Regions from separate parts of the Bradyrhizobium sp. PMVTL-01 genome, predicted to be linked through region 2. Evidence: riboswitches for the same ligand, from Rfam matches in the RefSeq annotation. Region 2 holds a riboswitch; each other region holds the start of a gene.
What was found. A riboswitch is a leader RNA that binds a small molecule or an ion and turns the genes downstream of it on or off. The one in region 2 is predicted to bind cobalamin.
Positions count from the first base shown of each region.

Region 1: it holds a riboswitch for cobalamin, as region 2 does, so the genes downstream of both, ACRQ5Q_RS07305 (TonB-dependent receptor domain-containing protein) here and ACRQ5Q_RS28190 (TonB-dependent receptor domain-containing protein) in region 2, are expected to answer to the same signal.
Region 3: it holds a riboswitch for cobalamin, as region 2 does, so the genes downstream of both, metE (5-methyltetrahydropteroyltriglutamate--homocysteine S-methyltransferase) here and ACRQ5Q_RS28190 (TonB-dependent receptor domain-containing protein) in region 2, are expected to answer to the same signal.

Region 1 covers NZ_CP193982.1:1,553,788-1,557,061, forward strand. Annotated here, with positions in the region: partial or broken gene ACRQ5Q_RS07300 (IS5 family transposase) at 506-837, opposite strand; cobalamin riboswitch at 1,107-1,311, shown strand; gene ACRQ5Q_RS07305 (TonB-dependent receptor domain-containing protein) at 1,441-3,274, shown strand, end outside.
Region 2 covers NZ_CP193982.1:5,794,635-5,797,908, forward strand. Annotated here, with positions in the region: gene ACRQ5Q_RS28190 (TonB-dependent receptor domain-containing protein) at 1-1,534, opposite strand, end outside; cobalamin riboswitch at 1,649-1,850, opposite strand; gene ACRQ5Q_RS28195 (histidine phosphatase family protein) at 1,923-2,495, shown strand; gene cobT (nicotinate-nucleotide--dimethylbenzimidazole phosphoribosyltransferase) at 2,488-3,274, opposite strand, start outside.
Region 3 covers NZ_CP193982.1:2,511,856-2,515,129, forward strand. Annotated here, with positions in the region: gene ACRQ5Q_RS11300 (nodulate formation efficiency C protein) at 1-696, opposite strand, end outside; cobalamin riboswitch at 1,707-1,909, shown strand; gene metE (5-methyltetrahydropteroyltriglutamate--homocysteine S-methyltransferase) at 2,011-3,274, shown strand, end outside.

The sequences.
Region 1 (3,274 bases), 4.2 Mb from region 2:
ACCTTTTGCAGTGTTTCTGCATGATCGGCTGAGGGTTAATAAACCGGGTGGCGCTCACCCCCATCCGGGAGTCCTTGGTGGTTGCACCAGTTTATCCAGTTGCGCCGGGGTCTCAACGAAATCCCTTTGGGCGATAGGGGCGGCGCGCGCGGGATTTCGGAGGCAAGTGGTGGACCCAGTAGCCATGAGACTCTCTGGTACTTTTCGTGGTCTGTTTCAAGAGCCGCTTGCATCTGGGGGGGCGTCCACAGCTGGGTTTACGGCCTAGTTCTACTTGGTGGGAAACAGGTTCTCCACGATACGAAAGTCAGAAAGTTGTTAGACACGCAATGCGCGAGACATCGCAACCACGCCGCCCGCAGCGCGCTTGCCATCGCAGAACGCGGCCCAATCAGCCATTATCGTGCGCTGCTTCTGCCGCGCCGATATAGGTCTTGATGTACATGGTGCAATCGGGGTTCTTCGCGTGCCCGACGGTGGCGTTGCAGGCAAGTCCAACTAGGACGCGGACTCCCTTGTGATGTAGGCCCCCGTGCTGATGCACGCGAACAATGGAGGTGTCTATCATCTGAACAGCGGCGTCATGGGCAGCGGCAAGCGCGTCGATGATGCGGCCCCAAACGCCAGCCCGCCGCCAACGAACAAAGCGGTTGTAGCAGGTGGTGTACGGACCGGACCAAAGATGTCGGGCAGATCACGCCAAGGTGCTCCAGAGCGCAAGACCCAGAAGATGCCATTGAGGACACGACGGTCGTTCACCCGAGGAACGCCACGGGGCTCGTTCGGTAGCATCGGCTTGATGCCAACCCATTCATAATCGGCGAATTCGTAGCGCATGATTCGAGCCCCCAGTTTGGAAGCTTGAATCACAGCGATCTGGTCGGGCGCAACGCTTCGAGGAAGGAGCTGGTTGGACGCTTACGGGCTAAAAGCGGACATCAGCCCGCCGACAATCCCTGCTGAAACCGCCGAAAATGACCCGCAGCCAACCAATGTGAATTTATCCGTGCCTCAATGGCTTTTTGACGGGCGGCGTGTCCCAACTGGCACACCTCTAATCTTCGAGCTGACGGAGACTAGCGCCGCTTGACTCGCCTTTGAACTTCATTAAGTCTGAGAGCGGTAGTGCCCGAAGGGCTAATCAAGGGAATGCGGTGCGTCTGTTGCAACGGACAATGCCGCAGCTGCCCCCGCAACTGTAAGCGGCGAGCCGACGATCATTTAATGCCACTGGGATTGTCTTGATCCTGGGAAGGTGATCCGAAGCAGCGACCCGCGAGCCAGGAGACCTGCTACCAGCAATGGTCATGCGCGAACGCGTCGGGCGGGGTGCTCCGAAGCGTTACAAGAGGCGTTCGGGGTCTGCCGTATCAGGGGCGAAGGGCAGATCGTCGTGCCAGTGCGCGTGACGGGTGTATTGTTTCGCCGTCGAGCACAACCGTGTCGATTTCTAACTTTACTGGGCGCCCGGCGCCGTCGCGCATCTGCGCGCAATCTCTCCGCTTGATCTCGTCGAGGCAACGCTGGCGATGCTCCGCGCTGATCCCCGGGGTGGTCGTCGCGCTTTTGGCCAATGCATCTGCGTCAACGCAAAGCCCACAACAGCTTGAGCCGGTGACCGTCCGGCCGCCCAAGCCGCATGGCACTGCGAGCCGGCCCGGCCAGGAACCGGCAAATGTGCCGAAGCGGACCAGGCGCGCCGCACAGGCCGCACGGCCCAAGCCTGCGACGCGATCTATCGCAAATTCCGAGCCCGCGCCGACACCTCTCAATAGCAATGTCGTTGCAACAAGCTCCAACCTGCTCGGCCTTTCCGTCTTTCAGACGCCGGCAACAGTCGAAGTTGTCAGTCAGCAAACCATGCGCGAGCAGGGCTACCGCACCACTCCCGAGACGGTAGCAGGCGCCGTCGGCGTGCTGGCGGTCGATGTGGCAGGGGCACCTTCCGGCTTTTCCACACGCGGCTTTTCCTTTGGCGAAGTGACCGTACTCTACAACGGCCTATGGATTGGCCCGCAAAGCATCACGTCGCGCGTCCTGGATACTGCCAATCTAGAGCAAGTCGAATTTGTTAAGGGACCCTTGTCGCTAATGTCAGGCCTTGCCACGATCGGCGGCTCCGTCAACTATGTGAGCAGACAGCCCACGAGCGGTCCTATCAAGAACGAACTTGACACCTCAATAGATACACTTGGCACCTATCGGACGCATTTCGGGTCTGGCGGCAGCACGTCAGTTGACGGGCTCGACTACCGGTTCGATGTCAGCTCTTCGAAGATCAACAGCTTCATCGAAGGCGACTATCAACAGCTCAACAATATCTCGGGCCAGCTCAACTACCGGGTGACCGATTCCTTCAAAGTATTCGGTGCCATCGAGTACAATCAAGATTACGGCCACGCCTATTGGGGCACACCGCTAACAACGACAACATTCTCTGGACCTTTTTCCACGCACGGTGTCGTCGCGGGATCGGCAATCAGCACCTTTGATGGTTCAGTTATTTCGCCTGTGACAGTGGACTCGCGAACACTAAGGACGAACTACAATGTCGCCGACAATTCCATCGGTTCACATGGTCTCTGGCTGCGTGGCGGCTTCGAATGGGCGCTGAACGAGGACATTACGATCAAGAATCAAGCCTATGAATTTGGAGCCAAGCGTCACTGGTTTGACAGTGAAACTTACGCGTTCAACACTGGAACCTCGATGATCGATCGAGACCGCTTTTTTGTTAATCACAAGCAGCAGGTAATCGGCGATAACACCGACCTGATCTGGAGTTCGTCCTTTTTCGGCATGCAGAATCGCTTCGCCACGCAATTGGCAGTAAGCCGAAACGAGATTCAGTTCGCCCAGGAGCAGAATCCTGACGAGTTTCCGTTCGACTCCGTGACCGTGGTAAATCCCGCCCCTGGGCTTTATAGCCTGCCACCGCAGCCAGGCATCCGCAACAGCCGCCTAGACGATGCAGCGATCACGGTCGAAGACCAGCTCAAAATTACGCCGATGCTGGCTCTAATCGGTGGCATACGCGTCGAGGACATGACGTTGACTCGGGATGGTATCAACTTCGACGGTACGATTCCAGCAGGGCAGCCCTTCACCAAGAACTGGCAACCAGTATCTTATCGAGCCGCCGTGACCTTCGAGCCAATCAAGGGTCTGTTGTTCTATGGCATGTACGCCACAGCATACGATCCGGCAGCCGCGGGTATCTTTTCAGTAACGCCGGGCACGACGCTCGACTTGACCAGCGCCCGCATCTACGAGA
Region 2 (3,274 bases):
TATGCTCGACGCGCAGGCCGCCGACCAGCGCGAAAGTCCGCGTCAGCTTCAGCCGGTCCTCGAACGACAGCGCCTCGTTGTCGATGCGCGCGGTCTGCTGCTTGGTCGTGAGCGTGCCGTAGAAGCCTCGGTCTGGATTGACCAGCGACACGGAGTCGCCCGGGAAATTCGCGGCACCCGGCCGAACGAAATCGAGGTAGCTCGACGACAGCGTCGTGACCAGCCGGTTGTCGAAGCCGGCGATGTCAGTATCCCAGATCAGGTCGGTGATGTTGCCGACCAGCCGCTGGCTGTGCGCGACATAGAAGCGTTCGCGATCGACCAGGTTCGTACCGGAGTTGAATGCCTCGACCTCGTTGTTGAACCAGCTGCGCTCCGCGCCATAACCATAGGCCTGGCTCTTCAAGGTCAGGTCCGGCGCGAGCTTCAGTTCAAAACCGCCGCGCAACCAGACTTCCTGCGCCACGTTGCGGTTGTCGAGGACGTTGTAATTGGTGTTGAAGGTGCGGTCGTCGATGGTGACCGCACCGAGATTGGCTTTATTGTAGTTCGAGACGTAATTGCCCGAGACTATCCCCGCCGTCGCATGTGGGCCGCTGAAGGCGACCGGCACCAGCGGCGCGCCCCAATAGGCCTTTCCGCGGTCCTCGCGATATTCGATCGCGCCCCAAACCTTCAGACTGTCGGAGACGCGGTAGTTGAGCTGGCCGGAGACATCGAACGTCCTGGTATAGGTGTCGTCGACAAAACCGTTGAGCGAGGACCGGCTGATGTCGAAGCGGTAATCGAGGCCTTGAACGTTGGTGCTGCCGCCGGAGCCGTAATGGGCGCGGAACGAGTTCAGGGAGTCGTACGAGAAGTCCGCCTCGTTGCGGACGGCTCCGGTGTGCGGCTGCTTGGTGACGAGGTTGATCGCGCCGCCGGCGGCGCCCTCGCCCGAGATCAGCGAAGCCGGGCCTTTCAGGAATTCCACGGCCTCCAGATTGGCCGTGTCCATGATCCGCGAGGTCATGTTCTGCGGGCCGATCTTGATGCCGTTGTAAAGCGTATTGATCTGGCTGTTGGTGAAGCCGCGCATCGAGAAGCCCGCCGGCTCCGCCGGCGCATCGCCGGAGGTCACGCCGACCGCGCCCTGCGCCACCTCGGACACGGTGCGATAGCCTTGCTCGCGCATGGTCTCGGCCGAGATGACCTCGACGGTCGCGGGTATTTCGCGCACGGTCAGCCCAAGGCGTGAGGCGCTTTCGGCGACCGCATTGGTGTTGAGCGGCGTCTGCGCCCCCCCAGCCGGCACAACGGGCTTTGGTGCTGCGGATGCGGCAGGTCTGCGCGGCGCCGCGCGGCGCGTGCTCTGAGGCTCCCGGGCAGCCGGCTTGGCCGGCTTGCGGGATTGGGCGGGCGACACCTCGACGGGCGGCAGCGGTTCGCTTGCCTGTTGCGCGAGCGCAGCAGGCACATCGAGAACGGCAACGGATGTGAGCGCGGCGGAGGCGAGCAGGACGCTGCGCCGTCGTACGATACGAATGGAAGACACGGGTCAGACCTCGGTATGACGTCAGTGGCACGTCACAGCGAACGAGGTCTCACCCCGGGCCTGTCAGCCCTCTGATGAAGCCGAATGTCTGTACTCCCCGACCGACATCTTCGCGTGTGACCACGGCTGACGGCAGGTCTCCTGGCTCGCGGGTCACGACCGCTTCGTCGCCTTCCCGGGACCGAGGACCCAGTGGCTTCTGACGAAGGATTATCCACTCACAGTTGCGGGGGCAGCCACGGCATTGGGGACAACGTCCCCGCACCGCATTCCCTTTTCATCCCCTTGCGGGGAAACCGTCGCGAGCATCTAGGATTACGATCAGGACGGAGTCAATGTGCAAGCTGCGGCGATAGTGCCACAGCCACCAACTTCCGCGGAGATTTGCATGGAAGGCGCAACCTTCCTCTGGCTGATCCGACATGCGCCCGTCGACGGCGTTAAAGGGACGATCCATGCCGCCAATGCACCGGCGGACCTGGCCGACCGCGCGCAGCTGGAGGCGCTGCGGTTGCGCCTGCCGCAGGATGCTGCGAGCTATGCGAGCCCTGCGCGGCGCACGATCGAGACGGCGCGGGCGCTGGGGCTCGAACCTATTCTGGTGGACGAATTCGGCGAGCAGGATTTCGGTGACTGGACCGGCCGGCGACATGACGAGCTCGCAGCGGGCGGCGGCGATGCCTACGTACAATTCTGGAGCGATCCGGCGCACCTGAGACCACCGGGCGGCGAGAGCTTTGAGGATCAGGTCGCGCGTGTCCGGCTGGGCCTGTCGCGGATCGGAGCCGGATCAGCAACGCTCGTCGTGCATTCCGGCACGATCCGCGCCGCGCTGTGCACCGCGCTCGATCTCCTACCGGAGGCGGCGTTACGCTTCGTCATCGACCCGCTGTCGCTGACCCGGATCGACCGGCTCGCGAGCGGCTGGCGGGTGGTCTCGGTCAATCAGCGGGTCAGCTAGGCCTGTCAGGCACATTGGCCTCCGCAAAGGTCGCCATGCCATTGTGGAGCGCGCAGGCCGACCTCACCAGCGGCAGCGCGATGGCGGCGCCCGATCCCTCGCCGAGCCTGAGATCGAGGCTGATCAGCGGCTGCACGTTCAGCGCGCGCAGCACCAGCCGATGTCCCTGCTCCGCCGATTGATGCGAAGGCAGCAGGAATGGCTGACACGACGGGTTGAGCCGCACGGCCGCCAGCGCCGCGACCGATACGATGAAGCCGTCGATCAGCACAGGGATGCGGCGCTGCGCGGCCGCAATGATGGCGCCCGCGATCGCCGCGATCTCGAGTCCGCCGACAGCACACAGGATCTTTTCGGCCGAGGCGCCCGCAACGCCATGACGCGCAATCGCGGCATCGATCACGCGCGCCTTGTGCGCACGGCCCGCCGCATCGACGCCGGTGCCGCTGCCCGCGATCTCCTCGGCGCTGACGCCGAGCAGGCTCGCGGCGATCGCCGCTGATGTCGTGGTGTTGCCGATGCCCATCTCGCCGAAGAGCAGGAGATCAGGCTGGCTGGCCTCGGCACGCGCGACCGCGCGCTGGCCGGCTTCGAAGGCGAAGACCAGCTCTGCTGGCGTGAGCGCAGCCTCGACACTGAAATCACGGGTGCCACTGCGCGGCTTGTCGGTGACGATGCCAGGGATCGCCCCCTCCGTCAGCGTGCCGGCGTCAACGACTTCCAGGTTTGAGCCGAGCTCGCGCGCCAGCACCGAGATCGCTGCGCCGCCTGAGGCAAAA
Region 3 (3,274 bases), 3.3 Mb from region 2:
CTCTTCCTTTGGCTCGATGCGTTGAAACCAGGAGCCAGGAGGAAATTTCGCGATGCGCTTGGCAAAGGAGGATTGTGGCTCCCAATCATGTCCTTCAGTCTTCTCGAATGAGATGACCCCATTGTACGTAAAATAACGTGGTCCTTGGATACTACAGTTCACCACGAGCAGAACGCGCCATATATCACCCTTCTCGGTCGGCTTGTCGTTCCGCTTCGGTAGGTAGTCCACTCCAACAGGATCGACGATAGTGCAGCGGCCGTGCCGCAGAAGATCGCCAAGCCGGCCTTGCGGCGTAGTCACAAAGTTGAAGTTGGTCGGATCATGCAGAAAGTTAAGATTAGCGCCCGGTTCGGCATGTGCGACTTCAGTGGCGATCAACGAGAGCGCCAGGGCGCGCCAGCCCAACTCGATCGGCTTCGCATACGTTGAGGCGAGTTCCATCGTACCGTCGGGCGCGACTTTCCAGGCGATAACGGACTGTTCGTCTGATTTGTTGTCCCGATGCCTGGTCCACGAAACGAAAACAAAGTCGTTTTGGCCAAGTTCAACAACGCCCCACATTTGAGGGACGAACTGGGCCACCATCGAAACATTGGAGATGATTTGTTCTATCGTCTCACCATCTTGCGATCGCCAAGTTGACTTGAGTCGTTCGACAAGGGGGCTGTCGTTGGCGCGAATACTGTTGCTCATGGCAGCCGGCCAGGCGAGGCAGATTAGAAATCCGGCCAGGCAAAGCCATGGCGCTGGTCTTCCAGACATTCTCTTCATAAAGCTCAGCCTATCAGGTCTCATCCAGACATCTTTCAAAGCGGGTGACCTTGAACCTGCTATGAGCGAGCGTAAGAAATGTCCCGAGATGTGAGGGGGCACCCCGCTACTCCCGCGCCAGCAGGCGCTCCCCTCTACGTCACGCGCCGCTGACTTCCCTCGCGAGCGACAGCGTCAATTGGCTGAGCTGGACATGCCCAGCAGGAGGAGACTGGGCATGCCGAGGGCTTGCATTCTTCGTGCCAGGCAATAGGCGCAAATTTTCACGGATTTAGTGTCCCACTTGTCGACTTTCCGACCTGCGCCCGTTTCGATGTTTTCATTCAGTGTATCCGCCGCAGCTGTCGTTTCCCTGTGCTGCGCTGGATAGTTAGCGCAAGAGGTGAACGCCTCGATGCCAAGTGCCTGATGACAATCGGCAGTGCGTTTGCCGCCATTTAAACCGAGCGGTTCGCTATCGCTATCGTCGGCGTTCGAGCTACAGGATTGCCAGCGACACAAAGCCGAGTTCCGCCTTCGAAGTCCGGCTGGCACGCCAAATCAACCTCGCCCCGCGAATGTTGCTAGATTGCGCCACGTGCCCTGGCCTATTCGATGTAGATCCTTTAGTCCGAGAAAACTGCTGGCCAACGGGTGCTGGGCGAGCTTCTGGAAAGCGGAAGCCGCATCGCCAGTATTCCGCTCGAAACAGCGGTACTCCCGGCCGGCAGGCTGCTTCTGTCCCTTTCATCGATCTGGCGTGCGGCACCGCTTCAAGGCACCTCTAATGCTCATTGAGGCATCTGACAAAGACATGTCTGATTTCGGAATCTTTGATTAGAGAATGTCTTTAGATAGTGGTGAATCATACACCTGCGCGCTCATTCGCCCAACAGGTGTCCGAGATCGGCTTGGCACACAATCTGAGAGGTTGACGGAAGAGTTCTCCTGCCGATAATCCAAGCCGTCGAGGTTCTCCGGTGCCCATTTGATCCGGAGCTAAGAGGGAAGCCGGTGCGAATGCCGGCGCTGCCCCCGCAACTGTAAGCGGCGAGCCGCTGTCCAACGATGTCACTGAAGCCTCCAAGGCTTCGGGAAGGCCGGACAGCAGCGATGACCAGCAAGCCAGGAGACCTGCCCCGACAAAATATTGGGTCCACGGGCGGGGTGTCTCGGTGGTGCGCCAAGCAGCCGTCGCACGTGCGACTCCCCTGCCTGCGTCCGCCACGGCCTCTGTCCCCAACAGGGGTTGACACTATGTCTCTTCGCTCTCTTCCAATCGCTACGCTCGGAACGCCGCGCATCGGTCCAAGGCGTGAGCTCAAATTCGCTCTCGAAAGCTACTGGGCCGGAAAGATCAGCGAACAGCAGTTGCACGAGGACGCATCCGGCCTGCGCGCAGCGAACTGGGCTCGTCAGAAATCTCTCGGCGTCACGATCATTCCGTCGAACGACTTCTCGCTGTATGATCAGGTACTCGATACAAGTGCCATGGTTGGCGCCATCCCGGAGATCTACGCCTCGAAAGGAGAATCCGTTTCGCTCAAGAAGTACTTCGCCATGGCTCGCGGATCACAATGCGACGACCAGGATGCGAGTTGCGGTCAGAGCCCGCGGGGATCTGGCGCACCCGCGCAGGGAATGACCAAGTGGTTCGACACCAACTACCACTACATGATTCCCGAGTTCTACAGGGGACAAGCGTTCAGACTGTGCTCTCGCAAACCCATTGAAGAGTACGAGGAAGCAAAGGCTCTTGGCTTCCAGACCCGCCCGGTCCTGATCGGGCCGGTCACATTCTTGAAGCTCGGCAAGAGTGCCGATAGCGCGTTCCAGCCCCTCGCCCTTTTGGATGATCTTATACCGGTCTATATCGACGTTCTGCATGAATTGGCCGAACGAGGGGCTAGTTGGGTTCAGATTGACGAGCCCTGCCTGGCCCTTGATCTCGATGAGGCGGCGCGAAAATCTTTGCTACATGCCTATAACCGGTTCGCAAAGGAGGGACCGGCCATCAAGATCATGGTTGCTAGCTATTTCGGCGCGTTAGGCGACAATCTAAATACTGCCTTGAATCTGCGAGTTTCCGGCCTGCACCTCGATCTTGTTCGAGCGCCAGAGCTATTGGATCAAATCATTGCAGCGGGCCGAAGAGATCTCATCATGTCGCTCGGTGTGATCGACGGCCGGAACATATGGCGCTCGAACTTGTCGTCGCTCCGTCAGCGGCTGGATCCAGCGATTGCGAAGCTCGGCAGGCGCCGTGTACAGCTCGCTCCATCCTGCTCGCTGCTTCACGTGCCTGTCGATGTTGAACTAGAGACCGGGCTTACGTCCGAGGTCAAAAGCTGGCTTGCTTTCTCGGTTCAGAAGATGCGTGAGCTTGCGATCCTGGGGCGGGTACTCGCAGGCGACCAGAATGTTGGGCTAGCTCTTGCCGATTCGGAACGCGCTGTGACTGCCCGCCGGACTTCGCCGAAGATCCATGATGCCAATGTCGCTGTCCGGATGAGGACGATCG